Regions from separate parts of the Pseudoalteromonas distincta genome, predicted to be linked through region 2. Evidence: predicted binding sites of a transcription regulator. Region 2 holds the regulator's gene; the other holds the start of a gene.
What was found. Region 2 encodes ArgR, which controls arginine synthesis, uptake and breakdown. Its sites were predicted from a motif close to ANTGAATANNTATTCANT; they were not measured.
Positions count from the first base shown of each region.

Region 1: a site for ArgR is predicted at 5,633-5,650, ahead of FFU37_RS16655 (aspartate aminotransferase family protein). Genes of this name have one in related genera too.

Region 1 covers NZ_CP040558.1:3,703,863-3,713,832, forward strand. Annotated here, with positions in the region: gene FFU37_RS16620 (SDR family NAD(P)-dependent oxidoreductase) at 1-713, shown strand, start outside; gene FFU37_RS16625 (putative quinol monooxygenase) at 713-1,069, shown strand; gene FFU37_RS16630 (HP1242/YdcH family protein) at 1,131-1,373, opposite strand; gene FFU37_RS16635 (LysR family transcriptional regulator) at 1,533-2,429, opposite strand; gene FFU37_RS16640 (zinc-dependent alcohol dehydrogenase family protein) at 2,554-3,543, shown strand; gene FFU37_RS16645 (anthranilate synthase component II) at 3,721-4,302, shown strand; gene FFU37_RS16650 (HDOD domain-containing protein) at 4,346-5,506, shown strand; gene FFU37_RS16655 (aspartate aminotransferase family protein) at 5,886-7,091, shown strand; gene astA (arginine N-succinyltransferase) at 7,177-8,193, shown strand; gene astD (succinylglutamate-semialdehyde dehydrogenase) at 8,209-9,678, shown strand; gene FFU37_RS16670 (DUF3802 family protein) at 9,811-9,970, shown strand, end outside.
Region 2 covers NZ_CP040558.1:2,983,137-2,993,106, forward strand. Annotated here, with positions in the region: gene FFU37_RS13295 (S8 family peptidase) at 1-510, shown strand, start outside; gene FFU37_RS13300 (peroxiredoxin) at 616-1,089, opposite strand; gene galU (UTP--glucose-1-phosphate uridylyltransferase GalU) at 1,220-2,104, opposite strand; gene FFU37_RS13310 (DUF3718 domain-containing protein) at 2,389-2,766, opposite strand; gene folA (type 3 dihydrofolate reductase) at 2,845-3,336, opposite strand; gene cgtA (Obg family GTPase CgtA) at 3,410-4,567, opposite strand; gene rpmA (50S ribosomal protein L27) at 4,706-4,963, opposite strand; gene rplU (50S ribosomal protein L21) at 4,980-5,291, opposite strand; gene ispB (octaprenyl diphosphate synthase) at 5,714-6,685, shown strand; gene mdh (malate dehydrogenase) at 6,771-7,703, opposite strand; gene argR (transcriptional regulator ArgR) at 7,929-8,396, shown strand; gene FFU37_RS13355 (Dyp-type peroxidase) at 8,404-9,303, opposite strand; gene FFU37_RS13360 (ABC transporter ATP-binding protein) at 9,352-9,970, opposite strand, start outside.

The sequences.
Region 1 (9,970 bases), 720 kb from region 2:
ATGCGCTACAAGTAGCTTTAACCGAGCAATACCCAAATGCAAGTACACATACTTATATTGCTGATTTAAGCGATATGAGCCAAGTTCAAACTTTGGCAAAAAATGTATTAGCCGATTTGGCCGAAAATAATAACCAGCTTGACGTACTTATTAATAATGCAGGCGTTTATCAATTAGTTGATGCTACAACAATTGATGGCCTTGATGCTCGCTTTGTTGTAAACACGATTGCGCCATATCTTCTTACAAAACTATTATTACCTGTCCTTGGTCATGATTCGCGAGTGGTTAATGTATCATCAGCTGCGCAATCAAGCGTTAACTTAAATGCACTTATAGGTAACACTGAACTTTCTGATAGTGCGGCTTATGCACAAAGTAAATTGGCTATTACTATGTGGTCGCGTCATTTAGGGCTTGAGCTTAAAGATACTGGGCCATTAGTTGTATCGGTAAACCCTAAATCGTTATTGGGAAGTAAAATGGTAAAAGACGCTTACGGTATAGATGGTGGGGACTTAAAAATTGGCGCAAATATTTTTTGTCGCGCAGCGCTTAGTGATGAATTTAAAGATGCCGCAGGCCTGTATTTTGATAACGATACAGGACGCTTTGCACCTCCTCATGTTGATGCACTTGATAATGCTAAAAATCAACAACTAATAGATACGTTAGACAGTATTTTAGCACAGCTTAAATTAGGTAAAGCATAATGAAAAATCATGTTACCTGGACAGTACAAGGCCAAATTAAAGAAGGTAAATACGATGAGTTTTTACTGGTAATGGCACGATTAGTTACTTTGGCTAAAAGTGAAGCGGGCACTTTAGTGTATGAGTGGACAGTAAGTGAAGACAAGCACAATGTACATATTTACGAGCGTTACCAAGATGAAGATGCTGCTAAAGCGCATCTTGCTGGTTGGGGCGAAAGTGGCCCACTATTTTTAAGCGTAGTTGATATGGATAAAGTAACGGTATTTAGTCAATTATCAGAAGAGTTTGCACAAACCTTTGCAGGCCCAAGCAGTGTATTTATGAAACCTGTGGGTGGCTTTGTAAAGTTTTAGAGAAAATACCCATTGTTGATCTAAAGAGCTCACCTCATCAGTGAGCTCTTTTTTAGTGGCATTACTGCTCTTGCTGCAAGCGCTCGTATAGCCAATCTTTTAGTTCTGTACGTTCGTGTTTTAATAGATGCATTTGTTCATCGCTTATGGGCGCATCTTTGAGCTCTAACACTCTAATCTCTTTATCTAGCTTGTCGTACTTATCTGCTTTTTTTGCAAATTCAGTATCGCTTTCATTTAACTCGGCAATGGTCTTTAAGTACTCTGGAAAGTCATTTGTTAATGAGTGGTCTTCGCCTAACATATTCGCTCCTTAGTAGGATATAAATGAGCTCACAAGTAAGTGAGTTGTATAAGTGAATTACTGCCTTTCATATAATACACTGGGGCTTACATAGATATAATTCAACCATCGAGCCGTTAATTTGATGTAGCGCAAACAACCGTTTTTACTTTTTAGCCGTTACTGTTTTTCCCAATAAGGGACTTCACCAAAGTAGGCAATAAAATGATCGATAAACGCACGCACCTTAGGGGCTAATAATCTATTGCTTGGATATACAGCCCAAATATCGGCATTAGCTACCAGCGGAAAGTCTTTTAACACTTCTACTAGGCTGCCATCTTCTAAATATTTATAGCTACACCAATTTGAACTAATAGTAATACCTAACCCTTGTACGCACGCATCACGAACGGCTTCACCGTTATCAAAACGAAGTGTGCCTTTGGTTTTAATATTAAGAGTGTCTTTACCTGACTTAAAACCCCAGCTCTCTATACTGGCTAAGTTAATAGTTTGATGATTAACTAAATCTTGCGGTGTTTTAGGCAAGCCGTTTTTAGCTATATACTCAGGCGATGCGCATACAATACGGTTATCAGATGCCAGTTTGCGAGCAATTAGGTTTGAATCTTTAAGTGCCGCATCGCGAATTGCAATATCAAAACCGCCTTCTACTAAATCAACAATAGTATCGCTAAAGCGGCAATCTATAGTCAGCCCTGGGTATTTTTGCATAAAGCTTTTTAAGGCAGGGACTATATGCATGCGTCCAAAAGAAGCAGGCGCAGTGATACGTAATGTACCTTGCGGCACTAAGCTTCCTGCACCTACCGAGGCGCGTGCGGTTTCTAATGTTGCTAGCACCTCTTGTGCATGAGGTAAAAATGCCTCGCCTTCTTCGGTCAGCGACACCTTGCGCGTAGTACGATGAATAAGCCGTACACCTAAGTTCTCCTCAAGCTTACTAATATATGCACTCGCTACTGCTGGTGATAAATCAAGCTCTCTTCCTGCTAGGCTTATATTATATGTATTAGCAATGCGTACAAACAAAGCAAGATGGTCATTATTCATACTTGATTCTCAATATTATGTTGAAACAGATTGTGTATTTAGCCTTATTATCATTTATTAAAGGCAAAGCTACAATGAAACCTCATTACACATTAACTATAAACAGCTAATAGAGGCAACACTCATGATAGCAATGACAATTAATAATTTTGGTGGCACTGAAGAGTTTGTAGCAGCAGAGGTTGCAAAACCACAAGTAACCGCAGGTAACGTATTGGTTCGCATTGCTGCAACTAGCGTAAATACAATTGATATGATGATTCGTCAAATGGGTGCCGATTTACCATTTGCTCCAAAGTTACCAGGCATTTTAGGTATGGACTTTGCGGGCACTATTGAAGCTGTGGGAGACGGTGTAACAGAGTTTACTGTAGGTGATGAAATTTACGGTTGTGCTGGTGGCCTAGGCGATTTACCAGGTGCACTTGCTGAGTTTATGCTTGCTGATAAGCGCTTAATTGCTCACAAACCTAAAAATCTAACCATGAAAGAAGCAGCCGCTATTCCACTAGTAGGTATTACAGCACTCGAAGGCTTAACACGTGCAAATGTAAAAGCAGGACAAAAAGTGTTAGTGCACGGTGGTGCAGGTGGTGTAGGCCATTTAGCAGTACAACTAGCTAAACACTTTGGCGCTGATGTTTACTCAACTGGCGGTAACGCAGAGCAACTAGCACTAATAGAAAGCTTTGGCGCTACAGGCATTAACTTTAAAGACGAAACTGTAGAGCAATACGTTGAAAAACACACCAGTAATATGGGCTTTGACATGGTATTTGATACAGTAGGTGGTGGTAACCTTACTAACTCATTTGCTGCAGCAAAGCTAAATGCACAGATATCTACAACGCTTTCTTTATTAGAAGTAGACTTAAGCCCAGTACACTTTAAAGGGTTATCGTTAAACGTAATCTTTATGCTTATCCCGATGATCCACGACTTTAATCGTCAAGATCATGGCGACAAACTAGCAAAGCTTGCACAAATTGTAGAAGCTGGCGGTATGCGCCCAGTACTTGATGAGCAAGATTTTACATTAGAAGATACAGCTAAAGCGCATGATCGTTTAGCAAGTGGCCAAGCACTGGGTAAAGTGGTTATAAACGTACAATAATGCATTAAGGCCGGCTTTTTAGCCGGCTTCTTTATAATTCTAATATTCCTTCTAAAGATAGCTCTAACATAAGATAAACAAACCTCATTTATGTTGACGAATTAATAGTGGTAGAATGCAGCGCTTAGTACCACTTGTGTAAAGTAGTGGTCAATAATTTATAAGGTCTGTTGTGTAATGCTGTTGATGATCGACAACTACGATTCGTTTACTTACAACTTAGTGCAATATTTTCAGCGTTTAGATCAAGACGTTTTAGTAAAACGTAATGACGAGCTAAGCATTGCACAAATAAAACAGTTGAACCCGCAGCACATCGTGTTATCGCCAGGGCCATGCACCCCTAACGAAGCGGGTATTTCACTAAATGTTGTTGAGCAACTAAAAGGGCAATATCCTATTTTAGGGATTTGCTTGGGACATCAAACTATCGCGCAAGCTTTAGGAGGAGATGTAATTCGTGCTAAAAAAGTAATGCACGGTAAAACATCACCCATAGTTCATACTAATAAAGGGGTGTTTAAAGGCTTAGCTAACCCGTTAACAGTATGTCGTTATCATTCTTTAGTGGTTAAAGCGCAAACTTTGCCTAAAGAGCTTGAAGTAACCGCATGGACTCAAACTGAGCAAGGCGAGTTTGACGAAATTATGGGGTTGTTACACAATGAACTTGCTATCGAAGGTGTGCAGTTTCACCCCGAAGCTATTTTAACTGCTCAAGGCTTAGAACTGCTTGATAACTTTTTAACTCGCTTCTAATGTTATAATACACATAGCATTTTATACTTTATTAATGGATGTCATGACTGAACTTGTAGCCCAGCAGCGTACTGCTAAAATACTAAGCCAACGAGCTCATGACTTATTGCTTGGGCATAGCTTTGCGCATCAGCAAATTGGTTTCATTCATACATTAGATATAGATTACGGCGAACCCATGAAGCAGCGTACCTTGCTTCAGGTTGAAGTGGCCGCACAGAATAAACGCCAGCAAAGCAGTACTGCACATCATAAGTACCGCGCTCAAGCGAGTGAACAGCTGCACAAAACTATTGAAACAGCTATATATAAGCAGCTCGAAGATATAGATGGCGTAATTCACAGCACTATAGGTATTGAAGATGGCATTGCCAATATACTCGATATATTAGCGGTAAAGTCAGCGTCGGTAGGGCGTTTAGAGCCATTGGTTAATGATATAAGTTGGTTGGGTAGGGAGTTAGTAACGCTCGTTAATTTACCTTACTATCGTAATCAACGTAGTAAAAACACGTCTGTAAAAGTAGATAAGCCATCGCTCGCCCTCCGTTATATTGGCCTTGATAACTTACAGCTAGTTATTCCTACATTTGCTGCCCGCCATTGGATGCCACATAGTACCGAACCATTTTCGTTATTAAAACGTCGTTTACGTGACAGTGCCATGGCAAACGCCATTGCTGCGCAAAAAATTGCACAAATTAATAATGTAAATGACGTTCATGCATTTACCCTTGGTATGCTTTTAGATGTAGGGCGAATTGCATTAGTGCGCTTGTACTTAAAAACGTTTGAGCAAATATGGCAACGTAAAGTACAGCTAGCCCGAAATGAAAACCAAAAAGATTTACACACCGCATTATTAGAGCTACAGCCCGACCCGTTATTTTTAACCACCCTACTTAGCAATAAATCGATAGAAGTAAGCGCTAAGGTAATAGACAAAATGGCTTTTAAATATTTACCGTTTAAAGGGGTAATGCAGCAGCTAGTAAATGGGGTAGATAAGGGCGATACATTACTGCCATTAACAGAAGTAATGCTAAAAGCACGGTGCTATTCTCAATATCTTAATTTAAAAGAACATCAACTTATTGAACCTGATGAAGCTCTAAGCTGGTTTTCGCACTTTAAGTTCACTAAAACGGAACTAAAAACCCTCCAATCGAGTAATTTTACCAATTTAGCTATTCAAATTGACTAAAAATCTGAATTTTTTGTTAATTTTTTTGCGACTAACCATTCATTCTCATCTTATTGTTATATTACATATTTGCCGATTAAAGCGTGTGCGCCTCTGTACTCATGCGGTTAGTTGCCTAAAAATAAGCATAAATAGCTATGCAAATAGTTATTCACTATCTATGAAATAATATCTTTAGCCCTTTATTTTCAAGGGATACATGAAAGTTTTTAACGAGACAGATATAAGTAATTCTGAAATAATGTGCGTCTGAAAATTGAACCACAAAGCAATTTTGCGCAATTATCAGGTTACTGATCTTGCCTATAAAGTTGGTTACAAATATTAACCAAACACCTATTTTGATGTTTTGTGTTGCTCACAATTAAGAGGAAATAAAATGACAGTCAATCGCGAATTATTTGATCACGTAATGGTTCCTAACTACGCACCTTCAAGCGTAATTCCTGTTCGAGGCGAAGGCTCTCGCGTATGGGATCAACAAGGTCGAGAGTTTATCGACTTTGCTGGTGGTATTGCAGTTAACTGTCTTGGCCATTGCCACCCTGCATTAGTAGGCGCATTAAAAGAGCAAGGCGAAAAAATCTGGCATCTATCTAACGTAATGACCAATGAGCCGGCACTTCGCCTAGCTAAAAAAATGGTTGATGCGACATTTGCTGAAAAAGTTTACTTTGCCAACTCTGGCGCAGAAGCAAACGAAGCCGCGCTTAAATTAGCACGTCGTTTTGCACTTGATAAGTTTGGCGCAGAAAAATCACAAATCATCGCGTTCAACAAAGGTTTCCACGGTCGCACATTCTTTACCGTAACTGTTGGCGGCCAAGCTGCATATTCAGATGGTTTTGGCCCTAAGCCTGGCGACATTGTACATTGCGATTACAATGACCTTGCTGCTTTTGAAGCACTTATCAGCGATAAAACATGTGCCGTAATGATGGAACCTCTTCAAGGTGAAGGCGGTATTGTTTCACCAACTGATGAGTTTGCTCAAGGTGTTCGCGATTTATGTACTAAACATAACGCACTGCTTATTTTTGATGAAGTTCAAACAGGTGTTGGCCGTACTGGCGATTTATACGCATACCAAGGCTTAAACGTAGTACCTGATATTTTAACTTCGGCTAAAGCACTTGGCGGCGGTTTTCCTATTGGCGCTATGATCACAACAACTGAAATTGCACAGCACCTTAAAGTAGGCACACATGGTTCTACTTATGGCGGTAACCCGCTTGCGTGTGCTGTTGCAGAAGCTGCATTTGATACAGTAAATACCCCAGAAGTACTGGCTGGCGTAAAAGAAAAAGCCGCATTATTTAATGAACTACTTAGCGCGGTTAACGAAAAATACAACGTATTTAGCGAAATCCGTGGCCAAGGTTTATTAATTGGTGCAGTAGTGAACGAGCAATACAAAGGTCGTGCAAAAGAGTTTTTAGTGGCAGGTACTGAGCAAGGCCTTATGTCACTAGTTGCCGGTGCAGACGTAGTACGTTTCACTCCATCTTTAGTAATTCCTGAAGCGGACATTCGCGAAGGTATGGCACGCTTTGAAAAAGCAGTAGCAAGCGTAGTAAACGCATAAGCGACTTAAGCCAACCAATTAAGGGCAAGCACCGCTTGCCCTGCAATTCCTATTTACCGTTATTTATAAGGGAGCAAGCGGACTCATGATGATCCTTCGCCCAATCCAGCAAAATGATTACTCAGCATTACTGAAAATTGCCCACGAATCTGGGCATGGTTTTACGTCTTTGCCATTAAACGAAGAACTATTGCAAAAGAAAATAGACCATTCTGTAAGTTCATTTGCTAAGCAAACGTCACAACCCGGTGACGAAGGCTACCTGTTTGTTCTTGAAGATAGCGAAACCGGTGATGTTGTAGGTACGTCTGCAATTGAAGCTGCGGTAGGGCTTGATGATGCATTTTATCATTATCACTTAAGTAAAGTGATTCACTCTTCGCGCACATTAGACGTATACAAAGCGGTTGATATTTTAACGCTATGTAACGACTACACAGGCGCTACAGAGCTTTGCACATTGTTTTTAAAAGATGGCTATCGTAAAAATTGTAACGGTAAGCTACTTTCAAAAGCGCGCTTTATGTTTATAAAGCAGCATCAAGAGCGTTTTGCACAAACAGTGATTGCAGAAATGCGCGGTGTGTCTGACGAAAACGGCAGTAGCCCTTTTTGGCAGTGGCTTGAAGAGCACTTTTTCTCAATGGATTTTCCAACAGCCGACTACCTAACAGGTATTGGCCAAAAGGTTTTCATTGCTGAACTAATGCCTAAATACCCAATTTATGTAAATTTGCTAAGTAAAGATGCGCAAGCCGTAATAGGTAAAGTACACGACAACACACGCCCAGCAATCGAGTTATTAAAAAGCGAAGGCTTTACGTTTAATGGCTACGTAGACATTTTTGACGGCGGCCCAACGGTTGAAGCAAAAGTAGATAACATTGCGACGATTCGTAATGCAAATAACTTTAACGTTGAAATTGGCGAAATGACTGGCGACACCATGGTGTTACTAGCTAACGAAAAGCTTGAAGATTTTAGAGCAACCGTTGCACCAATGACATTTGACGAGCGCGCAAAAAGCCTTATTTTATCGCAAGAAGTAGCAGATGCATTGCATTTGCAAACTGGCGATATTGTTAGTGCAACCACGATTTAATTTAGGAGAAAGTATATGACTCATCCTGCACAATTTATTAATGGTCAATGGTCACAAGGCCAAGGCACAGAATTTAATTCAGTAAATCCTGCAAATAACGACGTTATTTGGCAGGCATCATCAGCAACTGCGGCGCAAGTAGACACCGCAGTAAATGCAGCGCGCGAAGCGTTTTATGTATGGGCTGATAAAAGCTTTACTGAGCGTTTAGAAATAATTAAAGCATTCGCAGCGCAATTAAAAGAAAACAGCGAAGAGCTCGCTATTACTATCGCACAAGAAACAGGTAAGCCACTGTGGGAAACGCGCACAGAAGCGGGTGCTATGGTTGGTAAAATTGCCATTTCTGAAAAAGCATTTTTAGAGCGCACTGGCGATGTAGAAAACGCAATGCCACTTGGCCGTGCGATGATTCGTCATAAGCCACATGGGGTTGTAGCCGTATTTGGTCCGTATAACTTTCCGGGTCACTTACCTAATGGCCACATTGTGCCAGCGCTTTTAGCAGGTAACACGGTTGTATTTAAACCGTCTGAACTGACTCCTAAAGTTGCCGAGCTTACGCTTAAACTGTGGGAAAAAGCAGGCTTACCAGCCGGTGTAATTAACCTAGTTCAAGGTGAAGTAGAAACGGGTAAAGCCCTTGCTGCTCACAAAGGGATTGATGGCTTGTTCTTTACGGGTTCTTCGCGTACTGGTCATATTTTACATGAACAGTTTGCGGGTCAACCGGGTAAAATTTTAGCGCTAGAAATGGGTGGTAATAATCCACTTATTATTACTGACGTTGAAGACACTAAAGCGGTTGTTCACGATATTATTCAATCAGCGTTTATCTCAAGCGGCCAGCGTTGTACATGTGCACGTAAACTGTTTTTACCTAAAGGTAGCAAAGGCGATGCAATTTTAGAGCGCCTTATCACTGCAACTAAAGCGATTAAAGTAGGTAATTATGACGATGCAGACCAGCCATTTATGGGCTCTATGATCTCATCAGCGGCAGCAGCGGGCATGGTTAAAGCGCAAAACGAGCTTGTTGAGCTTGGCGCTCAAGTACTAGTAGAGCTTGAGCACACAGCCAATACCGGTTTTGTAACACCAGGTATTATTGAGTGTACAAATATTAGTGACTTCCCAGATGAAGAGCATTTTGGACCACTTTTAAAAGTATTCCGCTTTGACGACTTTGACCAAGCCATTGATAAAGCAAACGATACAACCTTTGGTTTATCGGCTGGTTTATTAAGTGATAGTGCAGCAGATTACGACCATTTTTTACGTCGTATTCGCGCTGGTATTGTTAACTGGAACCGCCCAATTACTGGCGCATCAAGCGCAGCACCATTTGGTGGTATTGGCGCATCGGGCAATCACAGAGCAAGCGCGTATTACGCAGCTGATTACTGTGCATACCCAGTTGCTTCAGTAGAGCTTGAAAAAGTAGCGATGCCAGCAACACTAAGCCCAGGCTTAAAAATAGATTAAGTAGTAATACTACTTAATTATTATAAAAGCAGCTTCGGCTGCTTTTTTTGTATTGCTATCGTACAAGGCTAGTAATTATCGACTCTTTCTGCTTAAATCAGCATAATTAAATATATTTAGGTGGTTCGCATAATGGTTTTAGATAGGCAAGGGTACGATGATTTGATCATGTATCTAACTCAAAATTTAGCATTGTTTGAGAAGCCAGGCGAAATAAAACCAGGCGCTCCAACAGTAATGGAATTAATCGAAGACGTTATTGCACAAAATGTGATGCTTATTTGCGAGCAGC
Region 2 (9,970 bases):
TACGTACGTGCAGGCAGTAAACCTACAACTACTACCTATGATTGTCGTCCATATAAAGGCGGTAATAGCGAAGAGTGTTCTATTGATAACCCTACTGCGGGAACTTACCACGTAATGCTTAACGGCTACTCTGCGTATTCAGCTGTTAGCTTGGTAGGTAATATTACTGGTGGTTCATCATCGGGTGGCGGTTCAGGTACTCCACAAGCAGGCGGCGGCACGATTAGCGATGTGTCAGCCAATACTGGGCAATGGAAACATTACACGTTAGATGTACCAGCTGGAATGAGTACGTTTACAGTAACAACATCGGGTGGCAGTGGCGATGCTGATTTATTTGTAAAATACGGTAGCCAACCAACAGCAAGCTCATACGATTGCCGCCCTTATAAAAATGGCAATGCAGAAACATGTACATTTACTAATCCACAAGCAGGTACTTGGCACTTAAGCGTTAACGCTTATAGCACTTTCTCTGGTTTAACGCTTAGCGGGCAATACCAACCGTAATTTAAAGTTTGGGCCTTTAATAAAAAAACCGATGTTGTTGCCAACATCGGTTTTTCAATAATAACTAGCAGATTAGTTAAAGCTAAAATCTACACTTTATTACTGTTATAGCTTCTCTAGTACTGATTCTGCGCGGCTTACAACAAACTCTTTGTCTTGTTCTACAAATAAACCTGTGACTAGCGCATTTTCAATAATCATAGCGTAACGTGTTGAACGTATACCACCAAAACTAGCAGTATCTTTATCAAGCCCTAACGATTTAGTGAAACTTCCATCGCCATCCCCAAGCATTGTAATTTCTTGCGCGTTTTGTGAGTCACCCCATGCTTTCATAACAAATGCATCATTAACAGATACACAGTAAATAGCATCAACACCTTTTGCTTTAATTTTATCAGCAAGGGTAATAAATTCAGGTAAATGAGCATTTGAACACGTTGGTGTAAACGCACCAGGTACTGCAAATAACACGACTTTTTTACCTTCAAACAATTCTTTATTTGTAAGAGATTGCATACCGTCGTCAGTTAATTGCGTTAACGTCACTGCTGGTAATTCTTGGCCTTGCTCAATCATGGTAATTCCTTGAAAAGATTAATACAGAATAAGTAACAATCGTACTACGTAGCCTACTACTAGGTATAAAAAGTACGGCTAACTTAGTAGCTCAAAATAGCCTACCATAGAACGAAGAATACGCTCTGTATTAAGGTAAATTCAAATCATTTATAAAACTTGAAAAATCATTACCTAGCTTTTCGTCTCGCAGACTGTACTCAACAATTGCTTTTAAGTAGCCTAACTTGTCTCCACAATCGTGAGAGCGACCACTCATATGAAATGCTTCAACGGTTTCTTGTGCCATTAATGCGTCAATAGAATCTGTAAGTTGTATTTCACCGCCAGCACCTACAGACGTTTTTGCAAGTAGAGGCCAAATATTCTTACTCAGTACATATCGCCCTACAACAGCCAGATTAGAAGGCGCTAAATCTGCATCAGGTTTTTCAACCATTGCTTTAATTGCAGCACTTTTACCTGGCATTAACTCAACCCCATTTATATCAGCAATACCATATTTACTAACGTCTTCTTTAGCTACCGGCTCAAGCATTATTTGGCTTGCTTGAGTTTCTTTAAAGCGTTTAATCATGGCCGCTAAGTTTTCAGTTTCTTGATCCGCAGTATAGGCATCAAGTATCACATCAGGCAGGAGCACAACAAAGTTGTTATCACCAACTATTGGTTTAGCGCATAAAATAGCATGTCCAAGCCCTTTAGCTTCACCTTGGCGTACACTCATAATAGTTACATCATTTGGACAAATAGAGCGAATTTCATCTAATAAAGCTCGTTTAACACGCTTCTCAAGAGTCGCTTCAAGTTCATAACTTGTATCAAAGTGGTTTTCGATTGCATTTTTAGAGCTATGCGTAACTAATACAATATCTTTAATACCAGCGGACACACATTCGCTGACAATATATTGAATTAGAGGCTTATCGACTATTGGGAGCATTTCTTTTGGGATAGCTTTTGTCATAGGGAGCATTCTCGTCCCTAAGCCAGCTACTGGAATTACAGCTTTCATATCTGTCCTTAGTGATTAAGTTTGTAAATAAACTAGCAGATACAAAATAGATACCAGCTGAATAAAGTTACCTCTTTTGAAGAAGTAAATTTGAAGCTGCTTTTAAAGTGAAGACTCTACACTTTAGGAATATAAAATAGATAGGTAAATAGTGAACTTATTAATGATTTTGTTGTGGGGTGAGATTACATTAGCTAAACGAAAAAAGCCTGGGTTTGCTATAAATAACAAACCCAGACCAATAAATTTCTAACTAAAGGTAGCGTTACAAAACCTTTTTATAATTAAAGACCTGCACGATCTTTAATTACTGCAATAAGCGGTGAGCTGGCAAAATTACCTTCAGCCCAAGCAATGTCAGCACCATCTGTTAACGCACTTTTTGATAAGTTTTTAACTATATACTCACCAGTATCTACTGCATTACTAGCAACAGCATGGCGTAATAAGTTATTACCATTACATTGTACTGCATCATAAATATTACGAATTTTTACACGAGAGCTTTTAAGCTTGCTGCGTAATCGGTTTTTATCATCTGCCGCAATATATTCACAAATAGATACTGCTAATTGATCTTCAGCATTTACAGGTGCTGTATACGAAAACGAACTAACAGCTACAACGGCAGTAAGTGCAACTAGCTTTGGTAATTTAAACATGACAAACCCTTTATAATACTTTGTTCTTATATAGACTATCGAATATTATATCAATCTATCAAAATTTACGCAATAATGTTAACGTTCTTTATATAAAGTTACGAATTTATAACTAGATAAATTCTTGTCATCCGGATGGTTTTCTTGCTCTTCTTTCACGTACCAATTAGCAACTTTATTGTAATCAGGAAACTGTGTATCGCCTTTAACATCTAAATCAATAAAAGTTAGATACAGGCGCTCTGCTTTTGGTAAAAATTGCTCATAGATATTACCACCACCAATAATCATTACTTCTTCAGCAGTAGCAACGAGTTCTAATGCGGCATCTGGCGTAGTTACTACTTCAATACCCTGTGCAGTATATTCGCTGTTTCGAGTAATAATAATATTACGGCGCCCAGGTAATGGACGGCCTATAGACTCAAAAGTTTTACGACCCATGATCACAGGCTTACCCGTAGTGACCTTTTTAAAATGCTGAAGATCTGCAGGTAAATGCCATGGCATTTTATTATCTAGACCAATTACACGGTTATTTGCCATTGCTGCTATCATTGAAATTATCATAATAAACACCTAGTACTTTATTCTTAAACAAAGAAAAAGGAGCATAAGCTCCTTTTTAGTAAATTCTATTTAATTAACGCTCGTAGACAACTTCTACGTCGTAATCATCTTCATCCCAGTCATCCCAATCATCATCATTGCCCTTACCTTTAGTGGCTTTTTCATGATAGGTATCCCACTTAAATTCAACTTCTTCATCTTCCACTTGTACAAACTTCTCTTTAGGCATGCTATCAAGTAGTGTCATTATGTTGTGGATTAATGGTTGAGTGTTAAGTTTATTAATTGCTGAAATGTGATAGATATTTTCAGTTTCGCCCAGCTCTTCTGCAATCGATTCGCATAACGCTTTTGCTTCATCCTCTGGTAATAAATCTATTTTATTAAATACTAACCAGCGTGGCTTCTCAGCTAATTTAGGGCTGTATTGGTGCAGTTCGTTAATAATCGAAAACGCATTATCAACAGGGTTTGAACCATCTACCGGCATTACATCAATAATGTGTAATAACACACGACAACGCTCTAAATGTTTCAAAAAGCGAATACCTAGGCCTGCGCCATCAGATGCACCTTCAATTAGACCCGGAATATCGGCTATAACAAATGATTTATTTGCTTCAGGACGTACTACACCTAAATTAGGAATAAGCGTCGTGAATGGGTAATCAGCTACTTTTGGTCTTGCTGCAGATACACTGCGGATAAACGTAGATTTACCGGCATTTGGTAATCCAAGTAAACCAACATCAGCTAATAATAGTAACTCTAATTTTAAGTTACGTACTTCACCTGGTGTGCCTAATGTTTTTTGACGAGGTGCTCGGTTAGTACTTGATTTAAAACGCGCATTCCCCAAGCCGTGGAAACCACCTTTTGCAACCAAAATTCGTTGACCATGTTGCGTTAAATCGCCAAGTCCCTCTTGGGTATCAACATCCATGATGCGCGTGCCTACAGGCACCATAACAAACAAGTCATCAGCTTTTCGGCCTGTACAGTTACGGCTACGACCGTTAGTACCACGTTCAGCTCTATGGAAGCGCTCAAACTGATAATCAATTAAGGTATTTAAGTTTTCATCAGCTTGTAGATAAACACTACCACCGTCTCCACCGTCACCGCCGTCTGGTCCACCATCTGGAACATATTTTTCACGACGGAAAGACACGATGCCGCTGCCACCGTCTCCAGCTTCTGCGCGAATTTCTACTTCATCTACAAACTTCATGATTACTCACTTTAGGGATTGGCTTGTTTAATAACTCTATTATATACCCAAGCCAGCACAAATGCAGGCTTGGGTATATATTGGCTGACTACAAAACAAAAAACCCCGCAAAGGCGGGGTTTTTAACTACCTTACTGATTACTCAGTTACGATAGTTACGTATTTACGGTTTAAAGGACCTTTTTGTTCAAACTGAACTTTACCATCTGCTTTTGCGAAGATAGTGTGGTCTTTACCGATACCTACGTTAGTACCAGGGTGGAAACGAGTTCCACGCTGACGAACAATGATGCTACCCGCTAGAACTGATTCGCCACCAAAACGCTTAACACCTAGGCGTTTGCTTTCTGAATCGCGACCGTTACGAGTACTACCAGCTGCTTTTTTATGTGCCATTTCTAAGTACCTCTAATTAAGCGCTAATGCTAGTGATTTTAACTTCAGTGAACCATTGACGATGGCCCATTTGCTTACGAGAATGCTTACGGCGTCTAAATTTAACAACCTTAATCTTCTCACCGCGACCATGTGAAACAACCTCAGCTGTTATCTTGCCACCGTTTACGAACGGTACACCGATCTCGATTTTCTCACCATCAGCAACTAAAAGTACTGAATCAAATTCTACTGCCGCACCAGTTTCAACGTCTAATTTTTCAAGACGAATCGTTTGACCTTCAGTCACACGATGCTGTTTACCACCACTTTGGAAAACCGCGTACATAATTAACTCCGTCTGTGCACCCTCAAATCGGCGCAACTAAAATATTCTTCGATAGGGCGCGAAGTTTACGCTAACGCGAAATAACTAGCAAGCCTATTTTGTAATTAAAATGAATAAAAAGTAGCTGCTTTGAGAGCAATTCAATATTTACCCCATTTTATATTAATTAGCCCTTTTGCCAAGCGCTTTTTAACTCTTAGCCGAAATAAATTAATGTACTCAAATATGACCCTCACAGCTCAATATCTAAGCACACCATAAACTGTATATTGATTATCAATTAATCAGTTATCTTGGCTAATTCAGTCTAAATTAAGTACTTTAATAGTGTTTTTTCAATCAATCGTCACAAAATATCGAGCTAGTGCATTTTTTGTTGTACAATCTGCGCCGTTCACACATAAAAATTGGCTCGGAGATCAATGGATATAAAAGCTATCCAGGCGTTAATCGAAAGCGATATGAATGACGTCAATCAACTTATACATGCGCAAATGCGCTCAGATGTGGCGTTAGTTAATCAGCTTGGTTTATATATAGTTAGCAGTGGCGGCAAACGCGTTCGTCCAATGCTGGCTATTTTAGCAGCCAAAGCGCTCGGTTATCAGGGTAAAGATCACATAACACTTGCAACAATTGTTGAGTTTATCCATACAGCAACGCTATTGCATGATGATGTTGTAGATGAATCAAACTTACGACGTGGCACGCCTACAGCAAATGCTGAATTTGGTAATGCTGCTAGCGTATTGGTTGGTGACTTTATTTACACTCGCTCATTTCAGCTTATGGTTGGCCTTGGAAAAATGCAGATTATGCAAGTACTTGCCGATGCAACAAACATTATTGCTGAAGGTGAAGTATTGCAGCTGATGAACTGCAATGACCCAGATACGACTGAAGCCAGCTATATGCAGGTTATTTACTCTAAAACAGCTAAATTATTTGAAGCAGCTACAGGCCTTGCTGCCATTATCACAGAGCAAGACCAAGCGACACTTGATGCACTAAACCTATACGGTATGCATTTAGGTACTGCGTTTCAACTAGTAGATGACGTACTCGATTACAATGCAGATGCTGAGCAGCTAGGTAAAAACATTGGCGATGATTTAGCTGAAGGCAAACCAACCCTTCCGCTTATTTATGCTATGCAACATGGTAGCGAGCAGCAAACACAGCTTATTCGTGATGCAATAGAGCACAGTAATGGTATGGAGCATTTAGAAGAAATTTTAACTGCACTAAAACAAACTAATGCGCTTGAGTTTACAATGCAAAAAGCAGAGCTTGAGGCCGAAAAAGCCATTGCCTGTTTAGACTTTTTAGCTGAGTCTGACTATAAGCAAGCACTTATAAGCCTTGCCCGTATTGCGGTTGACCGGGACCACTAGTTTTAACTAGTTACACAGTGTGACATTAATTCTGAGCAATAAAAAAGCCTGCAAATGCAGGCTTTTTTGTTGCTTAAACCGGCTATTACGCCATGAAATCAACACCTTCTTTGATGTCTTTTTTCAGAGTTTCAAGCATGTCATTTTTTGCTTTTGTTTCAAATGCGCTTAGTTCGCCGTAAGAAAGAATTTCTTCTACGCCGTTTTTACCTAAACGTACTGGATGTGCAAAGTACTCTGCATCGCCATTTTCAACAGCAACGTAAGCGTAATCTACAACTTCTTCACCTTGTAGGCCTTTAACTAAAGACATACAAAAACGAGCTGCAGCAGCACCCATAGATAGCGTAGCTGAACCACCGCCTGCTTTAGCATTTACAACTTCAGTACCCGCATTTTGGATACGTGGAGTAAGTGCAGCAACTTCTTCATCAGTGAAAGAAACACCTTCAACTTGAGAAAGTAGAGGCAGAATCGTTGTGCCTGAGTGACCACCAATTACTGGTACTTTTACAGTTGCTACGTCTACGCCTTTAAGTTCAGCAACAAATGCTTCTGAACGAATAACGTCAAGCGTAGTAATACCGAATACGCGTTTAGCGTCGTAAGTACCTGCTTTTTTGAATACTTCAGCAACAATTGGAACTGTGCCATTTACTGGGTTAGTAATAATACCTACTAACGCTTTAGGGCAGCTGGCAACAATGCCTTCTGCTAAAGTTTTGATGATGCCAGCATTTACATTGAATAAATCAGCACGATCCATACCTGGTTTACGTGGCATACCCGCTGGGATAAGAACGATGTCAGAACCTTCAAGCGCTTTATTTAAATCGTCTGCGCCAAAGCCTGCAACTTTAACATCTGTTGGGATGTGAGAAAGGTCAACCGCAACACCTGGTACTACTGGTGCAACATCATAAAGTGATAATTCAGAGCCAGCTGGTAAGCCTGTTTTTAATAATAAAGACAACGCTTGGCCGATACCGCCTGCAGCACCTAATACAGCAACTTTCATTGGAATTCTCCGTAATTTGAGGTAGGAAACATTTGTGGCTCTTAAGATAATGAAATTAGCGACTAAAAACAAATTTATCCTGTCTATTTCAAGTATATTTTCGACCATAGTCGTAAACTTATGTGATTTAACGCATCAAACTGGCAAGTTAACTAAACAACTGCTGCATAATTATTCATTTTTGTGTAGAATTTGCGGCATAAATAACAAAAACGAATAAAGACTATGCAACCACAAGATAAACAAGAAGCACTGGTAAAAGCATTTAAATCACTATTAAAAGAAGAAAATTTTGGCTCTCAAGGCGAAATAGTTGATGCGTTAAAAGATCAAGGTTTTGACAATATAAGCCAAAGTAAAGTATCACGCATGTTAAGTAAGTTTGGCGCTGTACGCACACGTAATGCCAAACAAGAAATGGTTTACTGCTTACCTGCTGAAATGGGTGTACCTACGGCTAAAAGCCCATTACGCCAATTAGTAATCGACATTATGCACAACGAAATGATGATCATCATTCGTACCAGCCCAGGTGCTGCTCAGCTTATTGCACGTTTATTAGATTCATTAGGTAAAGCAGATGGCGTACTAGGAACTATTGCCGGCGATGACACTATTTTTATCGCTCCTGCTAAAATATCTGAAATAGATGTAACACTTGAACGCGTTCGCATTTTATTTGATACGGTTTAATAGCAAATTAAATTTGTTTTAAAAACCCTATTGAAGGTGCAAAGAAAGCAGAACCCATATCGGCTTGAGTAAAATCAAGCCAGTGGTCGTAGCAATCCCCTTCCCCTAAACGACTATTAAGTACTTTTTCAAATGCGGTGCCCGTACAAGCGCATGTAATTGATAACATTCCCTGCTCATACACGTCGCCATAAGGCATGCTTTGATTTAATAGTAGCGGTTGTCCGTCTTCGTCTTTTAGCTCACTTCGCGAAGCATGGCTGGTTTCGACCGCTGGGGTAATTAGCGTGTTATCAAGACGCGTACGTCCCATTATTTGCTCTTGCTCACTCAATGATAAATGCTGCCACATAGTTAAATCATGTTTATAACGCTGAACATGAATATAACTCCCCTGATCTTCAAAGCTACCAGGGTTGCTGATTAAAGCCGTAGCGCGCTTTTTTCTTCCATGTGCGGTGTCGCCACCATAAATAAAACCGTTAAAATCACGACCATCTAAAAAGCGAAAATTCCGAATTTGCTCCACCAGCTCTACATCGGGGGCAAATAATTTTAAAATTTGTAGCGCAAATAAATGGTTAACGTCTTCACGGTCAGAGCGAATTTGCACAAATAAATCGCACGGTTGTACGCTCATTTGGTGATCGCTATGGGTTATATTAGGAAAGCTCTGTAATTCGCTTGGAATGTATTCAGGGAGGATATGCGGCCAGTATTGCGCACCAATAGCAACCATACAAGAGAGCATTGATTCTGAAAATTGATCGCTAAACTCTTCTTCTATAGCGCTTACTTGTTTTAACTTTGCGCGAAGTGATTCGTCTTGACCATCAAACACATTAAAAAATAAGTGCAAACCGTGTAAGTTTGCTTCAGCACAAATCCCTGATTGCGCTTGCGCCATTGTTATTCCTTAGTTTTACAGATAAAAACACAGCGAATAACAAATTAATTACGATTCGAAAAAATTCACCGTGTGAGGTTTTATTTTTATTATAACCTGATCATTATTTTCAAATGACTGGCCATATTGTGCAGCAACTTCAATTTCTTGTTCATCAATAACGAGCGAATAAACATACGCCGAACCAATAAAGCGACGACTTATGATTGTAGCTCGCTTGCTGAATTTGTCACTTTGGTTATCTGCCACTAATTCTATTTGATGAGGGCGCACATATATAAGCCCTGCACTTACATTATGCTTACTCTCAACATAAGATTCGACTAAACCAAATGGTGTTTTATATTCAGTTGCGGTTAACACTTCTGCGCTTAAGTATATGCCCTGACCCAGAAACTCTGCAACCTCCTTTGAACATGGAGCTGCAAAAAGCTGCTCTGGCGTGCCTTGTTGTGCAATTTTACCGCGATGCATAATGGCAAGTGTATCTGAAAACGCAAACGCCTCTTCTTTTGAGTGTGTAACAAACACAGCAGATACTTGAGTTGCTTTAATAATTCGACGTATATCGGCAATTAATTCAAAGCGCACTTGTGTGTCGATGTTTGAAAAAGGCTCATCAAGGAGTAATAAACTAGGTTTATAAGCTAATGCACGAGCGATAGCG